4 regions of the Alteromonas sp. DYW1 genome follow, and region 3 is predicted to be linked to each of the others. Evidence: predicted binding sites of a transcription regulator. Region 3 holds the regulator's gene; each other region holds the start of a gene.
The links. Region 3 encodes ArgR, which controls arginine synthesis, uptake and breakdown. Its sites were predicted from a motif close to ANTGAATANNTATTCANT; they were not measured.

Region 1 (3,197 bases), 110 kb from region 3:
CCATTACCGCCGCCGTGCACAATAACCACCTTACGGCTGACGGTTATCTGCTTAATCGCTTGAATAAATCCAGTCAGTGCAGCAGTATTTTCCAGTAATGCTCCGCCCACTTTGATAACCACAGGATTACGCATCGTGGTTACCTCGCTGAGGTATCAAGCCAACCCAATCAGGCAAGCCAAAAGCGAGATTGGCACATTGCAGCGCCTGACTTGCAGCACCTTTTAATAGATTATCGATGGCGGAGCTAATAACCACGTATCCTGTTTGTGGTGAGTACTGCCAATAAATGTCAGCAAATGCTTGATGTGCCACCTCGTCAATTTTTGGTGCCTGTGTTCTTAACCTAACCAATGCACTGTGCTGGTACGCCCGGATGAATGCCTCATCCACTTGCGTTGCGGTAACCCCGTACTTTAGTTTGCAAGTGATTGTGGCAAGAATACCGCGCTTGAAATTCCCCAAGTGCGGCGTAAAGATTACTGGGGCACCTAAGTATGCACTGATCTCAGGGGTATGTCGGTGCGATAGAATGCCATATGCCTGCAAGCTGACCTCACAAAAGCTGCTATTGAAGGCTGCTTTGCGGCCAGCACCACTCACGCCAGAGACAGCATTGATAATCGGGAAATGCGCTGAGTCCAGCAATTCCGCCTGCATCAGAGGTTTAGTCGCGAGTAATGATGCCGTGGGGTAACAACCAGGGACTGCGATCAAATTTGCTTGAGCGATGTCAGTTGCATACCATTCAGCCAGACCATAGACCGCCTTACATAGTGTTTCTGGATGCGCATGAGGAAAGCCATAGAATTGCTCAAAGACCTGCCGGTCTTGTAATCGAAAGGCACCGCTAAGATCGAACACTTTAGCCTTACCTTGCAATAACGTTGCGACCCAATCATGACTCGCTTCATGAGGCGTTGCGAGAAAAATAATATCAAAGGATTCTGCTAACTGCGCTAAATCTTCCTGACCAATGGGGAGCAGTGGTAGATCGACATAGCCCTGCAGGGCTGGATATAGCTCGCTCAGTGGTTTGTTGGCGTCTGCACTGGTTGCACTTACGCAGAGTTGGCCTAATTCAAAATTTGGGTGACTATTTACAAGCCGCGCCAGCTCGGCGCCGGTATAACCGCTAGCCCCAATAATGCATACTTTCATTTTTATTCATTTCGTTGGAATTAAAAGAACTTTTTATCTTTGACTGTCGTGCCATTGGAACAGCGTTACAAGCAAAGATAAAAAGGAGCCAAAGATATTACTTGCATCGCAATTTAAGTGATTCCTGGCTAGTCAGGGAGTATTTTAGTGTTACTGATAAATGCCTTTTCATTATGTTCAAATTAGCGCTTATGAATTCCAAGCAAAGAATACATGAAAAAGAATAAATATTAAATAAAAAAGAATAAAAATTCATTTAATTGCGGTGCGCTGCCAGCAAAACTCTTTAGCTATCCAAATGTAGGCGTGGCAGTATATGGTGTAAAATTACACAGTGATGAGTAAATAACATGCATGAACCGACCGTAGCGCTTGTCGCCCATGATCATAAAAAATCGGATTTATTGACTTGGGTAGAAGCCAACGTCAGTCGTTTAGGCCAATGCCAGTTAGTGGCGACGGGAACCACCGGAGGCTTGCTGGCTGACAAAACCGGTTTAAGTATTCATCGGTTTAAAAGCGGTCCGCTGGGTGGCGATCAACAAATTGGGGCACTCATTGCCGATAATAAGTTGGATGCGTTATTCTTTTTTTGGGATCCACTAAATCCAGCCCCGCATGATCCCGATGTTAAAGCCTTGCTGCGACTATGCTCGGTGTGGAATGTGCCGGTTGCTTGTAATCGCTCAAGCGCGGACATGATTATCACATCGCCACTATTCTTATCGCCAGACTACACACGAGACGTCCCAAACTATTAGTCTGTTATTTAGGTTTTGAGGCAATAAGTCGTTAATTTTGGCCCGTATTCAGTCGGATTAAATTGTTCTATGGAAAACGGTATCGTCGAAGCGTTCATCGAGTCCAATGCTGAACATGATTGGGGCGCGACGATACCAGTGGATGCAGAGGGGGGTTATTGCCCCGTGCAGGGGGCTTAGCCCCTGCGGCCTTTGCGTTGCATTAGTTTTTCGAACTTGCTTTGTTGCGCCTCTGTTAACTCATGGAACATCTGCTGCTGAAGGTGAGCTCGGTGCAGAGTGAGTTGTTGCTGTACCGGCTGATACTCCGCATATAACGCTTCCCATGCTTGCTCATCAAACTCGGTTGCTTGGATAAGCGCACGTTCCAACACACGCATGGCACGCAATTGCTGTTTAAGTGGGGCGATTAACTGTTGTGTATCCTTTTGCAACATTTGTATTGACTCTTGTTGTGTCTCTGTCAACGAAAGCTTATCTGCCATGTGAGACATGCGGTCACTCCAGTCAGGTCTCTCTTTACCTTGCGGCTGTGCCTGTTGCACAAATTCTGTCTGTTGTTCGGGGGTCAGCAGTAACCATATGTTGTGACGTAACTCTGCGCGCTCAAGTAATGCCGCTTTATGCTGTTGGGCGTGTTGGGCTAACAGTTGCTCCACTAACTCAGGTTGCCAATCGTCAGCTTGTACGATGTCTTTTAGCGCCTGACGAAATGCGTGTTTATCGGCTTTAAACACCGCACGGTCTGCTTTGGCTTGCTGCATTAAAGCTTTTACATCTTGCTTTTGCTGCGCCCCTAAATCCAATTGTTTTAAGGTTTGTAACATAGGATTCTGAGACGGGTGCTGTGGATGCGCTACAGCTATACTCGCGGCACTAATAGTAATAGCGCCAATAAAAAGTAAAGAACGAATGGTTGGGTATTGCATAATAATGTCCTCAGGGGTGTAATATTTTCGAAGCCCTCAGTCTATAAAACTGGATGCAAAGAAACGCAAAGCCAGTGTAAAGGTTGTGTAAAGTTAACCACGAAAAGATGAATTCACTAATGTAATCTCATAGTCTACGCTTACCAAAACAGCCACTTGCTCTCTCATGGATACCCGACAACTTTTAATTATCGACGATGACCGCGCGTTAACTGATTTGCTAAAAAGTTATTTCGAGCCGCAAGGTTACGTCGTTTCTGTGTGTTCCGACGGCCGCTCAGGACTCAGTGAAGCAACGTCAAGAAATGATATTGATGTGATTTTGCTGGATGTGATGATGCCGCAG
Region 2 (3,197 bases), 140 kb from region 3:
AGAAGCGCTCGGGGTGCTCAGCCATAAACAAAAAGCGGACTTTTGACAGAAAACGTCCATTCACGCCACCACGAGCTTCTTCGCGTAAAAACAACGTACAAATCTCGGTAACGCCGGAATAATCGTTGCAGAAGGTAAGAATATCCACGGTATTGTGAATGTTTAACTCGCGCGATGCGTGGACGACTTTGCCAACATGATAATGGTAAAACGCATCATCAAGGCCTACCGCAGCCTCGATACCTGTGGTCCCTACCACGTGTTGATTAGCGGTGTTTTCCATTACAAATAAGTAGCTTTGATTACCTGGCTCGATGACGCCATCAACAAACGAGTTTTCTGATTTCTCAATTTTACGGCGCAGTAATCCTTCGTTCACTGGCAGTGAAGTAAAGCCAATACCAGACTCTTCGGCAATGGCATGCAGAGCGGCATAGTCGCTACGCTGAATTGGGCGAATAACATTCATAGTAATGTTACTGCTGCTATTAAGCGGCAGATTCCTGCGTGGCAGCGACGACTTGAGCAACCGCTTGTTCAAAACGCTCTAGGCCTGCCTCAATATCCGCATCAGGAATGACCAACGATGGCGCGAAGCGGATCACGTTGGCACCTGCGACCAAACACATGAGGTGATGCTCAGTAGCTGCCATCATGAAGTCACGTGCGCGACCTTGATACTTTTCATTCAATGCACAGCCAAGCAGCATGCCTTTACCGCGAATCTCACTGAAAACCTGATACTTTTCGTTGATGCGTTCCAAATGCTTTCTGAATAGTGCTTCTTTAGCAACTACGCCATTCATAACTTCTGGAGTATTTACGATATCAAATGCTTTTTCAGCCACCGCGCAGGCCAGTGGGTTGCCGCCGTATGTGCTGCCATGTGTGCCCGGTTTAAGGCTAGCCGCAATCGCTGCGGTGGTCAGCATTGCACCAATTGGGAAACCGCCACCTAATGACTTTGCGGTAGTTAAGATATCTGGTGTTACCCCCAACCCCATGTAGGCATACAGGTGACCGGTACGGCCAACGCCGGACTGAACCTCGTCAAAAATTAATAATGCGTTGTGCTTATCACAAAGTTCACGTACGCCTTTAACGAATGCCACGTCTGGCTCAATGATACCGCCTTCACCTTGCAGCGGCTCCATCATTACGGCACAGGTCGCATCCGAAATCAGAGCTTCAAACGCCGCCAAATCATTGTAGTCACAGTGTTGTATCGCGCCTGGTTTAGGCCCGAAACCATCTGAGTAGGCTGCTTGACCACCAACGGTCACGGTGAAGAAAGTGCGACCATGAAAACCTTGCTTGAAAGAAATAATTTGATTCTTTTCTTCGCCGTAATGATCAAGCGCATAACGACGCGCCAGCTTTAATGCCGCTTCGTTCGCTTCAGCACCTGAGTTGGCAAAGTAGACGCGCTCTGCGAACGTGGCATCGGTCAGCTTCTTCGCTAAACGAATGGATGGTTCGTTGGTGAATACATTACTCAGGTGCCAAAGCTTTTCGCCTTGCTCCTTGAGCACCGCGACTAATTCGGGGTGACAATGACCTAATACATTTACCGCGATACCGCCAGCAAAGTCGATATACTCGTTACCTTGTTGATCCCATACACGCGAGCCCTCGCCTTTAACCGGGATCATGGCTGCTGGGTTATAGTTTGGAACCATTACATCGTTAAACATTTCACGAGTTACATTCATTTAGTTACCCTCAAATAATTCGCAACTGCACTCAGGCAATAGCGTAAATGTGTGCAAAATCTAGCCGACAAGTATGCCATTTCTTCTGCATCTTGTCTCGTTTGATATCGCTGGAGTCCTTGAAAATAAAGGCTTTATGCAGCTAATTGCAGAAAAAATGCATAACTATTTGATTTGCTCAATTTCAACGAAAACCATAACAGCTCGCAGACCAACGAAAATACCGTTATCGGTAATGACAATGTTAATAAAATGTAGAATTGCATAGTTATCTGCAAAAATTTTTAGAACCCAGCAACATGGCTGGTTAAATTGTGTGCAAAAAATGGATGGGGTCAGAAAAGCGGAGCGATGAAATGCGCAAGCCTCAGCTAAAAGCGCAGCAACAAGCGGTTTCGATTATTCAATGTCATCCAGTGTGGAGCTGAAATTTAAGGGTAGATGACGTAAATCTATGCGATTGAGTGCCAACACTTTGGGTTTATCAATACCGCTGGCACGAACCAGACAATTAGCATCACTGCTATCCAAGAGTTTATTGGCTTTGAGCATGCGATACCTGGCATACCATCGTGAGCGTTCAGTCAATCGTGCAAGTGGTAATTCGTCTTTCGCAACGGTTCCTGAGGCAATCGACTGCATTGCTGGAGATACCCCCAAACGCTTAAATTTCATGTAATGCAAAAGGTCTGCAGTGACGATATCAGCATAGTCATTCCACAGTGCACTGAGAAAATTGTTGGAAGGCGTTATTTGCGTTAAAGCATCATGCAAATCGCGCTTTTTACTGGCTTGGGCTCTTTCCAGCGCTTCTCTTTGCTGGCGCTCAAACAATTTGAAGTAAATCCGCGTTACGGCATTTCTACCTAGCGCTTGCAACAGTCCGATCACATAGGCATCGTTTGCCCTGACTTTGTTAAAGGGGGCGAGGTACCGATTAGTCAACGCCACACTCAATGCATAGTGCCAAATATGTTGCTTTATTTCCGGGTATGGGTCAGTAATTTGCGGGATACACCGGCGCACAATCAAAGTTGGGATGATGAGTTGTAAATTCTCAATGTTGATGAAACTGAGTGCTGCGCGCAGCGTTTCAACAATAATCACCTTACCACGCGAGTCTTTGCGACGATGTTGTGGTGCATTGACTATTTTCAATAATTCAGGATACATCCACGGGATCCTTGCCACCAATGGCTCAAGGCGCGGGATTGTGCAGGCTTTTACGGATAACAGGTCGAGTAGTTCAGGCACGCTGTTACTGAGACCCAGCCAGTCGCTAAAAATTGCGCCAGGTAGGCGAATTTCGGTTTCCAAACGACTTAACAACTGCTTGTGAAAATCATTGCGCACCGCATCAACATAGGCTTGTTGTGTCATTTCGGCGCGCTGGCGATTCTCAATTGCTTGTTTCTCGACAATCAGTAATTCTCGACGCGCATAGCCTTGCTCTGAGTCTTCATAGGCAATCACCCCAGGGGTTTC
Region 3 (3,197 bases):
GTCTAGGCTTCAACTACGTAGTTGATGACAGTACGTTCGTATACGGTGGTGCTGGTTTGTTCGCTGGTGGTAACCCGAATGTTTGGTTGTCTAACAACTATTCAAACAACGGTGTAACTATTCTTGCTTCGCGTATCACGTCAGGTGATGCATTATTAGCAGCGAATACTCCTGGATTCTTGTTCAACGTACCACAAGCTTCCATCGACGGTTTGACCGGTGGTGACGGTGCGGTTAATGCGCTAGACGCAGACTTCAACGTACCAGGCGTATGGAAGTTTAACCTAGGTACACAGCACGAGTTTGAAGATGGTACCGTTGCTGGTATCGACGCGATTTACTCACGTCAGCAAGACTCTGCTAAGACAATTGCACTGAACTCAGTCCGTATCGGTCGTGCAGCTGATGGTCGTCCTATCTACAAGAACGCTGATTTGTTAGATGCAGATTGCGTTGCGAATGTAGCGAGTAGCGATTGTTCTGGCCGTAACACAACTGATTACTTCTTGACTAACTCTGATGACGATGGCGATTCATTGGTAGTTTCAGTGTTTGCTAACAAGACGTATGACAGTGGTTTACGTGTTGGCGCAGCATATGCGTACATGGATGCTGAAGAAGGCAGCCCAATGAACAGCTCAACGGCAAGTTCTAACTACGGTAACTTGTCTACCGCTGATTACAACAATCCAGAAGTTGCAACCAGTAACTACGAAGTTAAGCACCGCTTTACTTTCAATCTTGGCTACAAGATGGAAATTTTCGACGGTTATGACACGCGCTTTAACCTATTTGCACAACGTGTGAAAGGTAAGCCGTATAGCTTCAACTTTGACTGGGATCCGGGCTTTGGTGACGAGCGTCCATTCGAAGATCGTTCATTGTTGTACGTACCATTGGTTGACGATCCAATCGTTCAATACGGCGACAACTTTGATCTAGACGCGTTCAACGCCTTTATCCGTACGCGTGGTTTAGAAGGTGCGCGCGGTTCAATCCTTGACCGCAATACTCAGAACAGTAACTGGTGGACACGCGTTGACCTACGTGTTTCTCAGGAGCTACCTGGCTTTATGGACGGACACCGTGGTGAAGTTTACTTCGCAATCCGTAACCTAGGTAACCTAATCAACGACGATTGGGGTGTATACCGTCAGGTTAACTTCGAGTACAACAACCCAGTGGTTGATGCTCGTCTACTTGACGATGGTACCTACCTATACACCAACTTTGATGGTGATGCAGGTCAAACAGTTAACGCAGATGCATCGACCTGGTCAATGCGTGTAGGTGTTAAATACCGCTTCTAATCCAATCGGATTAATCTAGAAAAACCGGCCTTTTGGCCGGTTTTTTGTTTTTGTGATTTACTTGGAGGGAGTACTACGACTTTGTTTTGTGCGCTCACTGTCGAGTCGTAAGCCAGCTAATGCATTTAACATGACAGTTAGAAAAACTTTTATAGTTGCGAGGGTTGTCAGTATTAATAGCTTATTGGATATACAACCCGTACACATTGAGTATGACTAGCCGTTTCCCAATAGATTGTTAGGCGAGGCAAGGATACTCGCTCATTTTTAGTTATACGTTATCGAACAGCTTCTCTACCCGCTGCCGTAACTCTTCAATTTGAGTTACGTCGGCAGGCGCGATGAATATTGTATCGTCACCGGCGATGGTGCCGAGCACACCGTCTTTTTTCGATAACGAGTCTAAAAGGCGAGCGATAAGCTGAGCAGCTCCTGGGCTGGTACGAATGATTACCATGACATTATTGTGCACGATATCCAATACTAACTGCTTGAGTGGGCTTTTCGCCGTCGGCATACCTAATTCAGGTGGCAAGCAGTAAACCATATCACCGCGGGCGTTGCGCGTGCGCACCGCGCCAAACTTGCTCAGCATGCGCGAAATCTTAGATTGACTAATACTATCAAAACCCGCTTGTTTAAGGGCGTCTACGATCTCTCCTTGCGAGCCATAGCTTTCGGCTTTCAATAAGTCTTTGAATGCTTTTATCAATAATTCTTGCTTCGGAGTTGCCATAGGTATTGCAGTTGCTTGGAGGAAAACCCACATTTTGCCGCAATCAACGCGGTGTGGCAATTTTCATCGTAAATTCAGGCTATAATTGCCTAAAATACTCAGTATACGACCATTGGGTCATTGAGTTTTGGGCCCTTTTGATTTAGTGTGTCGGGCGTTTAATTTCTTGCGCGTTGCTTGAGCTCACACTTCTATGTGCGTGTGCATAGACGCTTTAATTTTGTAAAGAATATTCTTGTAGGAGAGACTCATGAAAGTAGCAGTCCTAGGTGCGGCTGGTGGTATTGGTCAGGCATTATCACTTTTATTAAAAACTCAATTACCAGCCGGCTCAGAGTTATCACTCTACGACGTAGCCCCGGTTGTTCCAGGCGTTGCGGTTGACTTAAGCCACATTCCTACCGATGTAAAAGTAACCGGCCACGGTAAAGATAATTTGGCTGACGCCTTGCAGGGCTGTGATATTGTTTTGATCCCTGCTGGTGTGCCGCGTAAGCCAGGTATGGATCGCTCTGACTTATTTAATATTAATGCTGGGATCGTTCGCAACTTAGTAGATGCTATCGCAGATACTTGTCCTAAAGCATGCATCGGGATCATCACTAACCCAGTGAATACTACAGTGGCAATCGCTGCTGAGGCACTCAAGGCCAAAGGTGTATACGACAAAAATAAATTGTTTGGTGTGACTACATTAGATGTTATCCGTGCTGAGACTTTCGTTGCTGAAAAGAAAGGTCTGGATGTTTCTGGTGTGCATGTACCAGTGATTGGTGGTCACTCAGGTACGACGATTTTGCCATTATTGTCACAAGTTGAAGGCGTAAGCTTTAGTGATGATGAGGTCGCAGCATTAACGACACGTATCCAAAATGCCGGCACTGAAGTGGTTGAGGCCAAAGCAGGCGGTGGTTCAGCAACATTATCTATGGGTCAAGCCGCAGCGCGTTTCTGTTTATCATTAGTTGCCGCTATGAAAGGCGATAATGTCGTCGAATATACTTATGTTCAGGTTGATTCTGATGATGCAGCATTTTTTGCTCACCCTGTGCGTTTGGGGGCAAATGGCGTAGAAGAGATTTTACCCTACGGTGAACTGAGCGCATTTGAGCAGAAAGCCAAGGAAGACATGCTAGACGGTCTCCGTGGTG
Region 4 (3,197 bases), 1.8 Mb from region 3:
ACAACGCCGGTTGATTCGAGCGCTCCGAAGTCGCGTCAGGAGTCGGCTCAAAAGCGTCAGGATTACCGCGGTTCTTTAAAAACTTAAGCCCAACTTGCGGGAACAATGCAAAAGTTAACGTATCGTCCACAACGGCATCGGCAAGGGTAAACCCCTCCGACCCTGAGAGACTGATTAAATCTGCCTGTAGACTCTCCAATTCCGGGGGCAGGTGGTCGGCAGGACGATCAGTAATCGGTGCTTCTCCCGCCAGCACACGTGCTTGTAGATCAGCATTCACTGGTGCTGGAGTTGCACCGTATTCACCTTTTAACACACCTGCCGTTTCTTTACTGATCCCCTTGTAACGTTCGCCTGATAACACATTCATTACCGCTTGTGTACCGACGATTTGCGAGGTTGGTGTGACTAGCGGAATAAAGCCTAGATCTTCGCGCACACGGGGGATCTCATCGAGTACTGCAGCAAACTGATCTTCAGCGCCTTGCTCACGCAATTGATTTTCCATATTAGTCAACATTCCACCCGGTACCTGGGCAGACAAAATGCGCGCATCAATGCCTTTCAAGCTGCCTTCAAACTGTGCATACTTACTCCTTACCGCGCGAAAATGGTCTGCAATCGGCGCTAGCTGCTCTAAACTTAACCCAGTATCTCTAGGGGTATCTTGCAGCATCGCTACTATGGTTTCGGTAGCCGTATGCCCATAAGTCATGCTCATGGGTGATATCGCGGTATCAAGCATGTCGATGCCTGCATCAATCGCTTTTTGATAAGTTGCTGTGCTTAGGCCTGTAGTGGCATGACACTGCATGGCAATCGGCACATCAACCGTGCGCTTCAGTTCGGTGATCAAGGTCTCACATTCGTAAGGCTTAAGCAGGCCTGCCATGTCTTTAATACAAATACTATGCACACCTAGGTCTTCAAGCGCTTTAGCCATATCCAACCACATTTGTAAGGTGTGCACTGGACTTACGGTGTAAGAAATCGTGCCTTGTGCATGAGCACCTATAGCAACGGCAGTTTTGATCGCAGTTTGTAGGTTGCGCACATCATTCATCGCGTCGAAAATACGAAACACATCGACGCCATTGGTATGCGCACGTTCAACAAATTTTGCCACCACATCATCAGCATAATGACGGTAACCTAATAAATTTTGCCCACGCAGCAGCATTTGTTGGCGGGTATTTGGCATTGCCGCCTTAAGCGCACGAATGCGCTCCCAAGGGTCTTCGCCCAAGTAGCGAATACATGCGTCAAATGTTGCTCCACCCCAAGATTCCACAGACCAGTAGCCGGCTTTATCCAATTGCTCAGCGACTGGCAACATATCTTCCAGGCGCATACGCGTAGCTAACAGTGACTGATGTGCGTCTCTTAGCACTAGCTCGGTTAACGCTAATGGTTGGCGCATAGTATCTCCTTGGACTTAATTATTTCGACTGGCGGTATTGATGAACGGCAGCCGTTATAGCTGCGACAACTGACTGATCAGGAAGACTCGCTTGGTCTGTTTTGTTTGCTTTCGCAGGTCGTTCTACTTCGGGTAGCGGGAATCGTTCTACAAAGCGTTTGAGCAGATTCATTGCGACAATTAGCAGAGTCAAAAACGCAAACACAGAAACCATGCCAACGCCCATTAGGATAGCGGCTTCGCCCAGTTGTGATGTTAAGGTATTGACGGTTGACATAACTAATCCCGAAGATAGTCATTTGGCTAAAATTACTCATGCATAAGTATCATGGAGCCTGAAGATTTGCAATCGTCACGCCAACCAATATGCATAAAAATTTATCAAGGCGTGATAAAAACCCCTCAAAAAACACTATTTATTCAGTATTTTTACATAATTATTACAAACCGCTGACTAAAACTCATATTCTATAGCGAATCGTAATGTGTGATTCTTGCCAGAATGCGCAATTTCAGTAATAAAACCTGATTCCCATTTAATCTGTTCTTGCCCATCAATCCGATAAACCCCCATAAAGCCCGGACCAATACCAACGAAATCCTCACCGCTGTATAGCTCTAATGAGGGTTGGACGGCGGGTAAATAGCGATAACGATATTGCAATCTAAATTCGGTTTCCCATTCACTGCTGATTGTCTCGCCCCATTCTCGGATCACAAATAGATTCATGGTAATACTGGTTTTACCGATTTCTTTTTCAACAATTAAACCGGCTGTTGCTTCATAGTTATCGAGCGCCTTGCGTTTTTCAAACTCAAATACAGCCCCCCAATCTGCCCAGTACTGGCCTTGTTGAGTTAACATCCAACGGGTTTCAATTTCATACCCGGCCAGTTCAAAATTATCGGCTTCGTCGCGCTCGCCAAACAGATAAAACTCAAGCGCTACTGATTCAGATAACGCATGGCCATAGCCAAAGCGTTGTGCCAATACATTGGTGTCGTCTGTTTGGCTCGACATAAAACGCCACTCAAATTCGCGTTCATTTGCGGTGACATAAGGGTGATAAACTTTATCAACCACCATTCCATCGGCCCATACACCCGATGCCCAAATGACGGCAAAACTAACTAACCACCTAAACATGGCGCTTGCTCCTATTTTGTTTACCGCCGTTCCGCGCGCGGAAATAGTAAACGCCTAAAGGGGTAAACATGGCGAATAGATATACCAGTAAAAAATCAAATGAGGGCGATGCTTCATAGCCAATCAATGTGTTGAGTACATGCCCATACTCAGAACTGTCTGCCACCCAAGCATTTAAATTTACCATCGGCGTACCCAATGAAACCAAATCAACCTGGGCTAACAGTCCGGTAGTTTGAGCCAGTTGACCTGCGATAAATGCTGCCCAGAGTAGCAATACCAATAAAGACCAAGAGGATTGATAAAGCTCATTAATTAAAAAATGAAATATGACCGCAAAGCTGAAACAAATGCCAAGTCCAACAATAGTTCCCATCGTCACGGTTTGGAGTGAATCTATTTGCTGCAGGTACACTCCGAAGAAAATAAACAACGTTAACAATTTACTTGTAACCAATGCAGCAGCCCCAATCATCAGCCAAACCTCTGCAGCTCGAGAACTCGTCGTTGCGTGCAGCAGATTTACCGCACTCAATGCTAATGAACAATAGGCGATAACAAGGAGGCTCGCAGTAAACACTTCCAGGCCAGCACCGGCAAACATCGCAGCTATGGTTTGAATAACAAAGA

Region 1: argC (N-acetyl-gamma-glutamyl-phosphate reductase) is a predicted target of ArgR. The motif match lies at 1,401-1,418, and genes of this name have one in related genera.
Region 2: AC121Z_RS01975 (aspartate aminotransferase family protein) is a predicted target of ArgR. The motif match lies at 1,869-1,886, and genes of this name have one in related genera.
Region 4: AC121Z_RS11635 (OadG family protein) is a predicted target of ArgR. The motif match lies at 1,786-1,803, and genes of this name have one in related genera.

What each region holds. Positions count from the first base shown of each region.
Region 1 covers NZ_CM186038.1:471,084-474,280, forward strand. Annotated here, with positions in the region: gene argB (acetylglutamate kinase) at 1-134, opposite strand, end outside; gene argC (N-acetyl-gamma-glutamyl-phosphate reductase) at 127-1,161, opposite strand; gene AC121Z_RS02115 (methylglyoxal synthase) at 1,512-1,922, shown strand; gene AC121Z_RS02120 (hypothetical protein) at 1,992-2,102, shown strand; gene AC121Z_RS02125 (Spy/CpxP family protein refolding chaperone) at 2,099-2,851, opposite strand; gene AC121Z_RS02130 (response regulator) at 3,018-3,197, shown strand, end outside.
Region 2 covers NZ_CM186038.1:442,786-445,982, forward strand. Annotated here, with positions in the region: gene astA (arginine N-succinyltransferase) at 1-469, opposite strand, end outside; gene AC121Z_RS01975 (aspartate aminotransferase family protein) at 489-1,712, opposite strand; gene AC121Z_RS01980 (HDOD domain-containing protein) at 2,112-3,197, opposite strand, start outside.
Region 3 covers NZ_CM186038.1:585,922-589,118, forward strand. Annotated here, with positions in the region: gene AC121Z_RS02650 (TonB-dependent receptor) at 1-1,310, shown strand, start outside; gene argR (transcriptional regulator ArgR) at 1,582-2,046, opposite strand; gene mdh (malate dehydrogenase) at 2,297-3,197, shown strand, end outside.
Region 4 covers NZ_CM186038.1:2,600,828-2,604,024, forward strand. Annotated here, with positions in the region: gene oadA (sodium-extruding oxaloacetate decarboxylase subunit alpha) at 1-1,420, opposite strand, end outside; gene AC121Z_RS11635 (OadG family protein) at 1,440-1,697, opposite strand; gene AC121Z_RS11640 (hypothetical protein) at 1,875-2,567, opposite strand; gene AC121Z_RS11645 (hypothetical protein) at 2,560-3,197, opposite strand, start outside.